4 regions of the Neobacillus sp. B4I6 genome follow, and region 3 is predicted to be linked to each of the others. Evidence: riboswitches for the same ligand, from Rfam matches in the RefSeq annotation. Region 3 holds a riboswitch; each other region holds the start of a gene.
The links. A riboswitch is a leader RNA that binds a small molecule or an ion and turns the genes downstream of it on or off. The one in region 3 is predicted to bind S-adenosylmethionine.
Positions count from the first base shown of each region.

Region 1: another riboswitch for S-adenosylmethionine. It lies ahead of mtnK (S-methyl-5-thioribose kinase); the one in region 3 lies ahead of QF028_RS32860 (O-acetylhomoserine aminocarboxypropyltransferase/cysteine synthase family protein).
Region 2: another riboswitch for S-adenosylmethionine. It lies ahead of QF028_RS22345 (sugar ABC transporter substrate-binding protein); the one in region 3 lies ahead of QF028_RS32860 (O-acetylhomoserine aminocarboxypropyltransferase/cysteine synthase family protein).
Region 4: another riboswitch for S-adenosylmethionine. It lies ahead of QF028_RS21370 (homoserine dehydrogenase); the one in region 3 lies ahead of QF028_RS32860 (O-acetylhomoserine aminocarboxypropyltransferase/cysteine synthase family protein).

Region 1 is NZ_JBNPWB010000002.1:3,419,214-3,422,435, forward strand. It holds gene QF028_RS18985 (pyridoxal phosphate-dependent aminotransferase) at 1-223, opposite strand, end outside; gene QF028_RS18990 (carbon-nitrogen family hydrolase) at 342-1,127, shown strand; SAM riboswitch class I at 1,196-1,348, shown strand; gene mtnK (S-methyl-5-thioribose kinase) at 1,452-2,636, shown strand; gene QF028_RS19000 (metalloregulator ArsR/SmtB family transcription factor) at 2,671-3,222, opposite strand, start outside.
Region 2 is NZ_JBNPWB010000002.1:4,052,407-4,055,628, reverse strand. It holds gene yfkAB (radical SAM/CxCxxxxC motif protein YfkAB) at 1-197, shown strand, start outside; partial or broken gene QF028_RS22350 (MFS transporter) at 270-1,485, opposite strand; SAM riboswitch class I at 1,722-1,829, shown strand; gene QF028_RS22345 (sugar ABC transporter substrate-binding protein) at 1,959-3,074, shown strand; gene QF028_RS22340 (sugar ABC transporter ATP-binding protein) at 3,144-3,222, shown strand, end outside.
Region 3 is NZ_JBNPWB010000002.1:6,231,515-6,234,736, reverse strand. It holds gene QF028_RS32860 (O-acetylhomoserine aminocarboxypropyltransferase/cysteine synthase family protein) at 78-1,394, opposite strand; SAM riboswitch class I at 1,461-1,571, opposite strand; gene QF028_RS32855 (SCP2 sterol-binding domain-containing protein) at 1,651-2,010, opposite strand; gene QF028_RS32850 (nuclease-related domain-containing protein) at 2,240-2,614, shown strand; gene QF028_RS32845 (thioredoxin family protein) at 2,640-2,948, opposite strand; gene QF028_RS32840 (toprim domain-containing protein) at 2,956-3,222, opposite strand, start outside.
Region 4 is NZ_JBNPWB010000002.1:3,876,203-3,879,424, reverse strand. It holds gene QF028_RS21385 (carbon-nitrogen hydrolase family protein) at 1-222, shown strand, start outside; gene QF028_RS21380 (GNAT family N-acetyltransferase) at 243-905, shown strand; gene QF028_RS21375 (GNAT family N-acetyltransferase) at 925-1,599, shown strand; SAM riboswitch class I at 1,696-1,807, shown strand; gene QF028_RS21370 (homoserine dehydrogenase) at 1,910-3,148, shown strand.

The DNA of each region.
Region 1 (3,222 bases), 2.8 Mb from region 3:
AACGATACCCCTGGAAAGGAGAATATTTATGATTTAATGGATTCGCTGCTGCATCTTGAAGTTTTTTAACAATATGAGAAGGCGTTGGCTGATCAGGGTTGCCTTGCCCTAAATTAATCACATCAAACCCTTGTGAAATATATTCCCCCACTTTTTTAACAAGTGAAGCAAAAAATTGCTTTGGAAGACTAGTTAATAATTCTGATGGTGGAAATTGCTTCATTGTTCTCACCTGCTTAATTTTTTTTAAGAATCATTGTGAAATTCTAGTCACAAATGATATAACTTTTATAACGGCTTGTAAAGAAAAAATTCCGAAATTTCAAACGAGGTGAAGATTCGTGAAATTAAAAATTTCATGTCTGCAAATGGATATCGTCTTCGGTGATCCCAATAAAAACTACCAAACTGCGGAAAGACTCATTGAAAATGCACTGACTGAACAACCCGATATCATTGTCCTTCCGGAACTATGGACAACGGGATATGACTTGACCCGCCTGAATGAAATTGCAGACCCAAAAGCAGTACAAACGATTGAATTTCTGAGAAATGCAGCACAACAAAATCAGGTTCATTTCGTTGGCGGCTCAGTTGCGAACCGTGAAGAAACAGGAGTAAAAAATACTCTCCTCATCATCAATAAAGATGGCACGCTGGTGCACAAGTATAGTAAACTACATCTTTTTAAACTCATGAATGAGCATGTTTTCTTAGAGCCTGGTGCCGAGAAGGGACTTTTCCAACTTGATAATCACCAGTTTGCTGGGTCGATCTGTTATGATATCCGGTTTCCAGAGTGGATACGCGCTCACACATCAGAAGGTGCAGAAGCACTGTTTGTTGTGGCCGAATGGCCTGCACCCAGATTGTCCCACTGGAGGGCCCTTTTAATTGCCAGAGCAATTGAAAATCAATGTTATGTAATTGCCTGTAACCGTTCTGGAAATGACCCAAATAACCAGTTTGCTGGTCACTCGATTATTATTGACCCGTGGGGTGAGGTCATTGCTGAGGCTGGAATGAAGGAAGAAATCCTATCGGCTGAAATTGAGATGGACTTAGTCAAGGAGGTCCGTAAGCAAATTCCTATTTTCACGGATAGAAAACCAGAATTCTATAAATAATAATTTTCAAAAAATATTGACACTTTCTCTTTGTTACTGATATGATTTTTACCAGTTAAATAGATTTTCTCTTATCATGAGCTGGCTGAGGGATTTGGCCCTTTGAAGCCCAGCAACCGACCGGAAACCCATTGAAATGGGGCGCTTTTTGCGCTGGGGATCCCCCCTTTAAGGCACGGTGCTAATTCCAACAGAAGGATTATCTTTCTGAGAGATAAGAGGTGCGACAGACAATATTGTCTATCAGCCTCTTTCAGATGAGAAAGAGGCTTTTTTAGTGCCTGCGTGCATAATTAAGCCTCCCAAAAACGAGGAGGAACCATAATGAGTCTACTAAAACAAAAAACATACCAGCCTTTAACAAACGAGAGTGCAGTTGAACTGGCACTTGAATTGAAAATTTTTGACCAGCATGCAAAACTTTCCTGCAAGGAGATTGGCGATGGGAATCTCAATCTAGTCTTTCATATTGTTGATGAATTGGAAGGAAAAAGTGTTATTATCAAACAAGCTCTCCCTTATGCAAAGGTAGTTGGCGAAAGCTGGCCATTAACTTTGAAAAGAGCAAAGATTGAAGCGGATGCCTTAAAAATTTTCGGACAGATTGCTCCAGATTATGTGCCCCAAGTTTTTTTCACAGATGATGTCCTAGCTGTAACCGTAATGGAGGACCTTTCCCATCTTTCAATCGCAAGAACTGGCTTTATCAAAGGAGAAACCTATCCATTAATTTCAAAGCATCTAGGTGAATATCTTGCAAAAACATTATTTTATACTTCTGATTACGGATTAACCCCTTCCGTAAAAAAGGAATATGTACAACAGTTTATCAATCCCGAGCTTTGCAAAATAACTGAAGATTTAATCTTCACAGATCCTTTTATTGATGCAGAAACCAACGATTTCGAGGAAGGACTGCGTCCTGTCGTCGAAGAGCTTTGGCAGGATGATGAACTAAAGTTCCATGTAAATATTTTGAAGAAACGCTTTTTAACAGAGGCTGAAGTTCTCCTCCATGGTGATCTTCATACCGGAAGTGTTTTTGCCGATAATTATGAAACAAAAGTAATCGATCCCGAATTTTCTTTCTACGGACCAGCTGGATTTGATATCGGCCAAGTAATTGCAAATCTTCTCTTCCAGGTAATAGCAAATGTTGAAGAACGTGATCTTTTCCTCAATCATATTGAAACGGTATGGAGTGTATTTGAGGATCAATTTACACTATTATGGAATACGGAGAATAAAGACGATTACGCTAAATCCTCTACCTTTCTAAACTATAATTTAACTAAGTTTTTTGAGGACTCGATCGGCTTTGCCGGCTGCGAATTAATCAGAAGAACAATTGGTCTTGCTCATGTTGCTGATTTAGATGGGATCGAGGAGGATCAAACTAGAATTACTGCAAAGCAGAAAACACTAGAACTCGGTACAATCCTAATTAAACAACGAAAAGAAATAAAGAACCGTTTTTCTTTCATAACGACTGTAAAAGAAGCATTATAATAGGAAAAGCAATCCGAACTTTCGGATTGCTTTTCTAGTCAAGTTTTGCCCACATTTCTTCTGGATTTAGTTCATAAATACCATTTTCACGGAACATGTAATGATTTATGATAAACTCTCTGCGAATTGTTGCATAATCATCATGGAATTGTTTTATATACTCGTTTAATTGTTTTTCTTCATACTTTTCACCTATTTTTAACCCACGTACCATGTGTTCGAACACGATTAATTTCTTCTTCCTTTGGGCAGGAATATTATTTAGCTTCCCATTTTTCATAAAGAAGTTCTCGATAATTTTTTGTCTCTCGATACTTGACTCGACCATTTCATCCAACTCCTTCCCCTTTTTTTCTAACAGCTCTGTAAACACCTTTGCCTGCTGGTTAATCAACGATTCATTTAAGTAAAAGTAAATCGTATTCTTCACTCTTCTGTCATATACCACATGGATATCTCGTAATTTCTTTAAATGGTGGGTAATCGTAGGTGCGGACAAGCCAAGCTTACCCGCTATTGCCTGCCCATGGAGTGGACCTTTTGCTAATATAGCAACGATTCTAATCCGTGTAGGATCCCCCATCGT
Region 2 (3,222 bases), 2.2 Mb from region 3:
TCGGTGATACACCATCCCTAGGAAATATCAAGACTACAAATCTGTTACATGCATATGAAACCTGGCAGTCGTCAGCCTTGGCAAAAGAATTAAGCTGTCATTGCCCGGCGGTTAAATGCCTTGGACCCAATATATTAGTTAAGAACAGTTATTATCAAGAAATGGACTTTACTAAGCGAAAAAACAGAATAAAGTAATAAAGCAAAAGCACTTTAAATCATTTAATTTAAAGTGCTTTTCTACTTATTCCTTGCCCAATCTTAAAGTTATTAAATCGAGTGTTTTACAAGCTTTGGATGACGGTGCATTGAAACAAATAAAATAAATCCGCTAATAATTAATAATGAACTTGTGCTGATAAAAACGGCAGAAAAGCCATAGTAACCAGATATAAATCCACCCAGCATCGGGCCGACAATATTCCCAAGGAAACGCAAGCTGGTATTATAGCCTAATACTTCACCTTGCATCGCAATCGGTGCTTCTTGGCGGATATAGGCAATCCGTACAGGAATAATTCCGCCAATCGTGACACCCAGGGCAAAGCGGATGATAACGAGTTGCCAAAAGCTAGAAACTGCGGCTCCAGGCAAGTAGACAATCCCCGCTAGAAAAAGAAGAATAACTAATATTTTAATATACCCATACTTATCAGCTATTTTTCCCCAATTCCTCGACATCAATAAATTCCCCAGTCCCGCAGCGGAAAAAGCAATCCCAGAATAAAAGGCAACATTAGTTGTGCCATGCAGATCGCTAACAAATAAGGACAAAATTGGTTGAATGCTAAAGTGAGCAATCTGAACAAGGGCTGAAATTAGCAGGACTGTTAATAACACAGGGTTACGAATAATGTGTTTAAAAACTTCCTTGCTCGAGTAATGTGTTTTTGCCCCTTTAGACACGGGTATCAAGAATTCCTTTGTGGTAATCACTAACAATGCAGAGATAAAAATCGAAATGGACGTCCATTTAAAGGTAGTAGAATAGCCAAGAGAATCAGCTAAAACACCGCCCAGCATCGGTCCTAACAAAGAACCTGTAATACTACCTGTTTGCAATGTACCAAGAACGCGCCCCGCAATCCCCTTTGGTGTTTGCGTAGAGATAAAAGCTTGTGACATCGGGATGAAGCCAGAAAAGAAACCCATGAAAAAGCGCAGCAACAGTAACTGCCAGACAGAATGGACATAGCCCATTAGAAAAATAGATAAGCCCATCCCTAATCCGGAAATGATAAGGATTTTTTTTCTCCCATAACGGTCGCCAATTCTCCCCCCAAATCGGTGAGAAGAGGAAGGCAGAAACAAATGTAATCCCAAATGTGATTCCTGACCAATGCTGGACATATTTTTCCGAAAAGTCACCAAACGTCTCAATGTACAACGAAATAAACGGCATAACCATTGTCATACTTCCGGCTACAAAGAAGTTCGCAAACCACATGATCATTAAATTACGCTTTGCACTTCTTTCCTGATCCATTATTAATAACACTTCTTTCTAAATGTATTTCGATTAACTAAATATTATCATACAGAAATTTCTGATAATTTTAAAGGGATATCCCTTTTATATAAAATAGGAAATTACGTTTACTACTATTCAAAGGTTTTGGCGGATTGGGAATAATACCTTTATTAGAAATATTCAAAACACTATTGACAACTTGTTAATAGGAGACTAAAATCTAATTTATTACTTTAAATGAATAATACGTTCTCTTATCAAGAGTGGCAGAGGGACTGGCCCGATGACGCCCAGCAACCGTTCCGTTTGGAATTGGTGCTAAATCCTGCAAAACAATTTATTGTTTTGAAAGATAAGAGAGGAGTAGTCCCTTAATTTGTGATGAAACCTCTCTTTTCTGGAGAGGTTTTTTATTTTTATATAAAAACAAACCTTTCCAATCGGAGTAATGGAGTATTGATAAGAATCTAAAAGGGGGAGCTTTAATCATGAAAAGAAATATCTTTAAAAGTACACTCGTATCAGCGTTAGCAGCAACACTCTTACTCACAGGCTGTGCTTCTGAGGGAGAAAAAAAACAAGCAAGCGCTCATAAAAAGGTTTCACTTGAAGGTGTATCTGAAAAGTTTACAAGTGGTGATCCGTTAAAAATCAAGGTTATCCGTAAAATTGGCGGTGATGATCATACTGCCCAATTCTTAGCAGGTGCAAAAGAAGAGGGAGAAGCCTTAGGTTTTCAAGTGGACGTGTTTACCGCAAATGGTGATACAGCTAAGTTCCATGATGCTATTAATCAGGCATTAGACCAGGATTATGATGGATTTATCATTTCTCATGGTGACGATGATGCGACTGTTAATGATGTAAAAAAGATAGTTGAAAAAGGAAAAAGTGTAGTTACATTTGACTCCAATCCAAATATTGCGAAGGTTGATGGAGTAACGCTTACTTCACAGGATGATGAAGCCTTAGCAACTTTAGCCCTTGATCAACTCGTAAAGAATACAAAGGGTAAAGCAAATATTGCCTACCTATGGGTCGACGGTTTCCCTGCAATGGTTAGACGTAATAAGGTTTATCAAGAAGTCCTTTCAAAAAATCCTCAAATTAAAGAAGTGGAACGCTTTGGTGTGGCTGCGGCAGATACAAGTGTACAAACACAAAACGCAGTTGCAGCCATGTTAAATAAATATCCAAAAGGCAAACTGGATGCCATATTTGCTACTTGGGATGCTTTTGCAATCGGTGCAGCACGAGCTTTGAAAGAAGCGGGACGTGAAGAAGTGAAGATTTATGGAATCGATGTTTCCAATGCGGATCTGCAAGAAATTCAAAGAAAAGGCAGCGCTTGGAAATACACAGCAGCTGTCGATCCGAAACTTATCGGTGCTGTTGATATGAGAATACTTGCGAAAAAGCTTGCAGGTGAAGAAACACCACAGACCTTTGATTTAGATGCTTCACTTGTTTCACAAGAAAATCTTCTCAAAGCAAAAGAGCCTGTAAACATGGTTAATCTGGCAAAAATTATCCCAGGCTGGGGTCAATCGACTGCATTTGAGGAAGAGTGGATAAAGACGTTAAAGAAGCATTATAAAGAATAGTCGGTATACAACTAGACACTCTCTTTTTCAATAGATGAAGAGAGTGTTTGCTTACGGGGGATGATTTTGATGAGATCAACATTGGAGATGAAAAACATCTCAATAGAGTTTCCTGGTGTGAAGGCATTGAATCAGGTCGACTTTTCGA
Region 3 (3,222 bases):
AAAGTTATCGTATCATGGATAAAAAGGGGTGTCAATGAAAATAACTTCATATTCGGAAAAATAAGTTTTGGTAACTTTTATGCATTTACCTTTAATGAGATTACACCAGTAGCAGCCAAAATAGCTGATTCGAGATCTTCGATTAAATCCTCAACATTCTCGATACCGATTGAAAGGCGAATCAAATCCTCTGTTACACCTGCAGCTTTCAGGCCATCAGCATCTAATTGCTGATGGGTGGTGCTTGCTGGGTGAATAATTAAACTTTTTGCATCGCCAACGTTTGCCACATGCGCCCATAGAGTAATCGAATCGATTAATTTGGCTCCTGCTTCTTTACCGCCTTTAATCCCGAAGACAACCATGGAACCTGCACCTTTTGGCAAGTACTTTTTGGCTAATTCATAATCTGGGTGGGATGGGTGTCCTGGATAAGATACCCATTCCACAGCAGGGTGATTGGTTAGATATTCCACCACTTCTTTTGTATTAGCCACATGCTCCTTCATTCGAACATGCAGTGTTTCAAGTCCAAGGATAAACTGGAAGGAATTTTGCGGACTTAACGCCGGTCCTAAGTCCCGCAGCAATTGGACACGGGCTTTGATAATATAGGCGATCTCACCTAGGGCTTCTGCATAAACCAGGTCATGGTAGCTGGCATCTGGCGTTGTAAAACCAGGGAATCGCGGCGAATTCCAATCGAACTTCCCACCATCGACAATAACTCCACCAGTAGTTGTTCCATTTCCTAAAAGCCATTTGGTGGCAGAATGAATCACAATATCGGCACCATATTCAATTGGCCGGCACAGATATGGAGTGGCAAAGGTGTTATCAATAATTAATGGAACACCTGCTGCATGGGCAATATCGGCGACTTTTTCAATATCAAGTACACGAAGGCTTGGGTTACCAATCGTTTCAGCGAAAACAGCCTTTGTTTTGTCGGTAATAGCCGCACGGAAGTTTTCCGGATTTTCAGGGTCAACAAATTTCACTTTAATCCCGTATTTTGGAAGCGTCACTGCAAAAAGATTATATGTTCCGCCATAGAGATTTGATGCCGATACGATTTCATCGCCAGCTTCAGCAATATTTAAAATGGCGAGGGTAATCGCTGCCATACCGCTAGCAACTGCTAGGGCACCAACGCCGCCTTCCAATAATGCTACTCTTTCTTCAAAAACGGTAGTAGTAGGGTTGTGAATGCGTGTGTATATGTACCCAGGTTCCGCTAAGCTAAATAGGTTTGCCGCATGCTCTGTATTCTTAAATTGATAGGCGTTGTTTTGATAAATCGGAACGGCTCGAGCCCCCGTTACCGGATCCGGAGACAATCCACCATGAACACTCAATGTTTCAAAACGATACTTCTTTTGATTTTCACCCATACTACTTCCTCCTTTTTTGCAATTCAACAAACAAAACCCCCGCTTCATAGAAGAGGGGGGACTCTCTCCTCATCTCTCAGAGCATCTCCGCTCTGCTGGATTTAGCACCGTGTGATTGTGTTATAAACCGGTTGCTGGGCTTCAAAGGGCCAGTCCCTCCGCCACTCTCGATAAGAATGTTTATTGAATTGTCTTTATTATTTGATTATTCACCTAAAACTTTACAGTAAGTTTAATTCCGAGTCAATAGCTCTGATTAGAAATTTGTTATTTTTGGTAAATTTTCCTGTGCCTTTGTCAAATAGAAGACAGATTCTAGTAATAATGTGCTGCGAATTGGAGCGGAAATACGTAATTGGCCGTTATGTTCAAGGGCCCTTAACCGTTCCTTCCCTTCAAGTAGTTGTTTCATTGCCTTAAGGTCACCGCGGATTTCGGATATCGTTCGTGTCACTTCGCTATCATGAAGTATGAAAATTTCTCCATTCTTTATGATAATCTGAATGGCTTTTTGTTCACAAACCAAATTCACTCGCAAATCGATATGTTCTAGTAACGGCAGAACATGCCTTTGCTGTTTGATTGCTAATTGAAAGTTTTTCAGCATCTCTATCATAATCCACCACTCCGGTCTGCTCTCTTATATTAAATATACAGGAACGGGGCATGAAATCCTCTTTAAAGTGGTCGACAATTATCAACCTTTTGGAGGGGATTTACGGAGATTTCCTGAGAAATATGTCGGATGGAGAGAATTTTTTGAAAAGTGTTGAAAATTATTCAAACATTACTGCTGATTAAAGGGCAGCATTTTGTAAAATGAAGTTAGATTCGATATCGAAAGGATGTGGATTATGAGTTTTAAAGACCGTAATGAATCAGATGAAATTAAAATTTTAAGATTTCTAAACTCGCGAATGAAATTAGCTGAAAAGGATAAAATTCGCTTTCATAACCTTGTGAAAGGATTTGAAGGTGACCGATTCTATGCTCTACCCAAAAAGGAATACAAAAATCCCCTGCATCAACTACAACGAAGTGAATCCCTACTCCGCCAGCTGTTAGAAAGCCTTGGGTATCGAATCCCTATTGAGGCTTATGTAGTTTTTATCAACCCCCATTTACTTGTTATAAAGTCCCACTTAATGAACAGACCATGTTGCGGACTGTTCCCTCTCTTCTCGGGTAGGATTTTACTTAAGAGGCTTGAGTACACCTAAAAAGCAGATGCAAGCGCGCATCTGCTTAGGATAAATGCTGTTTTATTTTTTCAAGCAAAAATGGAACTGATTGAAAAGCGTAGAGGGTTTCTTTTATCTTGCCGGCTTCAACAAATAATAGGCAAGGGACACTTTCAATTGCTAAATCCCTAGCAAGGTCTGGGTAGAAATTTAAATTCATTTTTCCCATATCTAACTCTACTAGTTGCTCAATGACCTGCAGCATTTTTGAAGCTACCTGACAGGTACCGCACATGGGTGTATAAAAATAGACTAACCCGGTCGCCTTTTTTTCAAGAAAGGCAGATAAATCTGTTCGATTCCATTCGTTCATATATCTTTTAACCCATTTCTAAAAATTCAGTATGAACATCGATATTCGCCCCTATTAGAACGGTTGCCAAATGGTGCACTGGCGCAGTTGCCACCTCACGATACATCCGATCAATATACAAATGTTCCGCTTGGGGAAATTCTCGTTTTAACTGTTTGCGAAGCTTTTCACCTGAGGAGTCGGCATCCACAAGAATATAGACATCCTTATCCTCAAGAAATTCAATTAGTTCATCTAATTTTGTGATACTGATTGTACCATTGGTACAAATAAT
Region 4 (3,222 bases), 2.4 Mb from region 3:
ACTGTTGATTTTATGCGCGCTAATTTTGGCCAGGCGGCAATCATTACTCCTAACGATATACCATTTCCACCAAAAGGAATCTTGGTGGAAGGGGAAATCAATAATGACATGATTGTGACGGCTGACCTAGATTTAAACTTGTTATATGAAGTAAGAGAACGTGGTTCCGTTACAACCTGGCGTGATCGAAGAACGGATCTTTACACAGATTGGGAAAAATAAACTGAAAGGGTGGGTATAGAATGTATCGAAGTGAATTTTACGTCTATGACCAAGAGAGGCCTGTGCCAGTTATCATTCGCAATTATTCAAAAGTGGATTTTGACGATCTTATCAAGATTCAATCCGAGTGCTTCCCACCTCCTTTTCCTTCAGAATTATGGTGGAATAAAGAGCAATTAACAAACCATGTGAAAATGTTTCCAGAAGGTGCATTGTGTGTTGAAGTAGATGGTGAATTAGCTGGGTCAATTACCGGCTTAACTATCGACTTTGATCCTAGCGATAAAAACCATTCGTGGGAAGAAATCACTGACCATGGATATATACGGAACAATAATCCAAATGGGAATACCTTGTATATTGTTGATATTAGTGTTCGTCCGAAGTACCGCAAACTAGGGCTTGGTAAATTGATGATGCAGTCTATGTACCATGTTGTGATAGAAAAAGAGTTATATCGATTACTTGGCGGGGGCAGAATGCCAGGATATCATAAAAAAGCTGATATCATGACACCAGGACAATATTTAGATGCAACTATTAAAGGGGAAGTTCAAGATCCTGTTATCACTTTCTTGCTGCATTGTGGTCGTGTGCCAATAGGGATTATTGAAAATTATCTCGAGGATGAAGAATCCTGCAATTATGCTGCATTAATGGAATGGAAAAACCCTTTTAGATGAGTGAGAGGAATGTATCATAATGGAATATATTAGAATAACCAGTATAGAAGACCCTAATTTTAAAAAGCTTCATAACTTAATGGGAGAAATTTTTCCTGCAGAAGAAGTATTAGAATTTGAGCTATGGAAAGAGCCATTAGAAGATCCGAGTATTCGCGTGTTTGTTGCTGTCGATGGAGACGAAGTCACAGGAGCAACTGAATATCGTTATTATCCGGATTGGAATATTGCTATGACAGATTTTACAATCATCAGTAAACCAGGCTTAAGCCTTGGCCGTTTTTTAGCGCAAAACCGTTTAACGGATTTACAACAATTAGCTAAAGAAAATGGTAACGAGCTATTCGGGATGTTTGCAGAAATATACGATCCGTACCGGGTTGAACATCACGAATTTGGTGGAGTAAAGGTTATGGATCCATATGTCCGACGTGAAGTTCTATCCCATATGGGTTATAAACGCATTGATTTTTCATATGTTCATCCTTCCTGGAAAAACAATGGGGAAGCTGTAGCAGGTCTAGATTTATGTTTCATGCCAATTCAAGATGAAGGACTTAATTCACTACCAGCAAACCTGGTAAAGGATTTTCTGACGACATACTATTCAATTCTTTCAAATAAGCCGAAGGAATGGCTCAAAATGATAGATCGACTGGGGAAAAAGGAATTTGTCTCCCTATTACCACTTTAATAAAAAGAAATTTCAAATAATATTGACAACTACCTTGGAATCAACTAGAATTCTCTTTATAACTTTGAAATTTAATGAAAAACTAACTAAATAAAACTCTTATCCAGAGCGGCGGAGGGACTAGGCCCGATGAAGCCCGGCAACCATCAAGGTAATTCTTGAAAAGGTGCTAATTCCTGCAGGTTATTTTTAACCTGACAGATAAGAGGAGGAAATCTACCCTCTTCTTATGAAGAGGGTTTTTTCTTATTTATATGAGATAAAAAACAACCTATTAGTCATGTCTAATATTATTTAAGGGGTGGAGAGCATGTCTGTCATTAAAGTGGCAATTCTAGGCTTTGGTACAGTTGGGGAAGGTGTTTATAGAACAATACAATCCCACGCGGAGGAACTTACTAGTGTTTTAGGGAGAAAAGTAGAAGTGGCTGCAGTACTAATAAAAAATAAGCAAAAAACCAGAGACATAAGAGAAGATGTTTTAATAACTACAGATTTTGCCGAAATTCTTAATCTACCTCAACTTGATGTTGTTGTCGAAGCAATCGTCGACAAAGAACAACCCTTTACTTTTTTAAACCAAGCTATACAAAGTGGTTGCCACATAATCACAGCGAATAAAGAAATGTTTGCACACCATGGGAATGAGCTGCTCGAGTTAGCTGAGAATTATAATGTTTCGGTGGGTTATGAAGCAACAGTTGCGGGTGGTATTCCGATTATTCAAACCTTAAGGCAGTTATTAAATGTTAACCGAGTTCGTCACATCCAAGGAATTCTTAATGGGACATCGAATTTTATCCTAACGGAAATGCGCGAAAAGAAGCAGTCATTTGCTGATGCCCTCATTTTAGCGCAAGAGAAGGGGTATGCTGAAGCGGATCCAACCAACGATGTGGAGGGATTTGATGCTTTTTATAAAACAATGATTCTCAGCAGAATTGCTTTTGGAGAACAACCCAATTGGAAGAATGTCGAGCGTGCGGGCATTACCTCGATTTCAAGAGAGTTAATTGAAACAGCAGAAAAGATGGGATTAAGGTTTAAGCATATTGCTAGCATTAGTAAGACAGGTAGTCAAATTAACGCAGAGGTTAAACCAGTCCTTGTTGGGAAATCTCATCCTTTTTATTCTATTGAAGGCGTAGAAAATGCGGTAAATATTCACTCTGATATTGTTGGTAGTATTACTTTGCAAGGACCAGGAGCTGGGATGTATCCTACTGCAAGTGCTGTTATTGAAGATTTGGTCTATGTCTGTCAAAATCGGTCGTCAAATAAGAGTATCACAAAAACAACAGCAGCATGTGATGGAGAGAAAAAAGGGAACGAAAAAGAATTATGGTTAATTCAAGGCCTCTCAAAGAATTATAATAACCCTTTGATTACATGGGTGGCCCAAGCTTCTGATAAGATAGCAATTATCAAGGCAACCAAGGAAGAAATTGAAAAGTTAATTAATCTGAAAAAGGCAACGTGCTACTTTCAAATTATTGGGGAGTATGATACAGAAATTAAGAATAAAGAAGTAACTTTAGCTGTCCTCTAAAAAGCCATTATTCCCGTGATAGAAGAGCACTTTGGTGCTCTCAGTTTGTCGAGAAAGGGTATTTTTATCGGCAA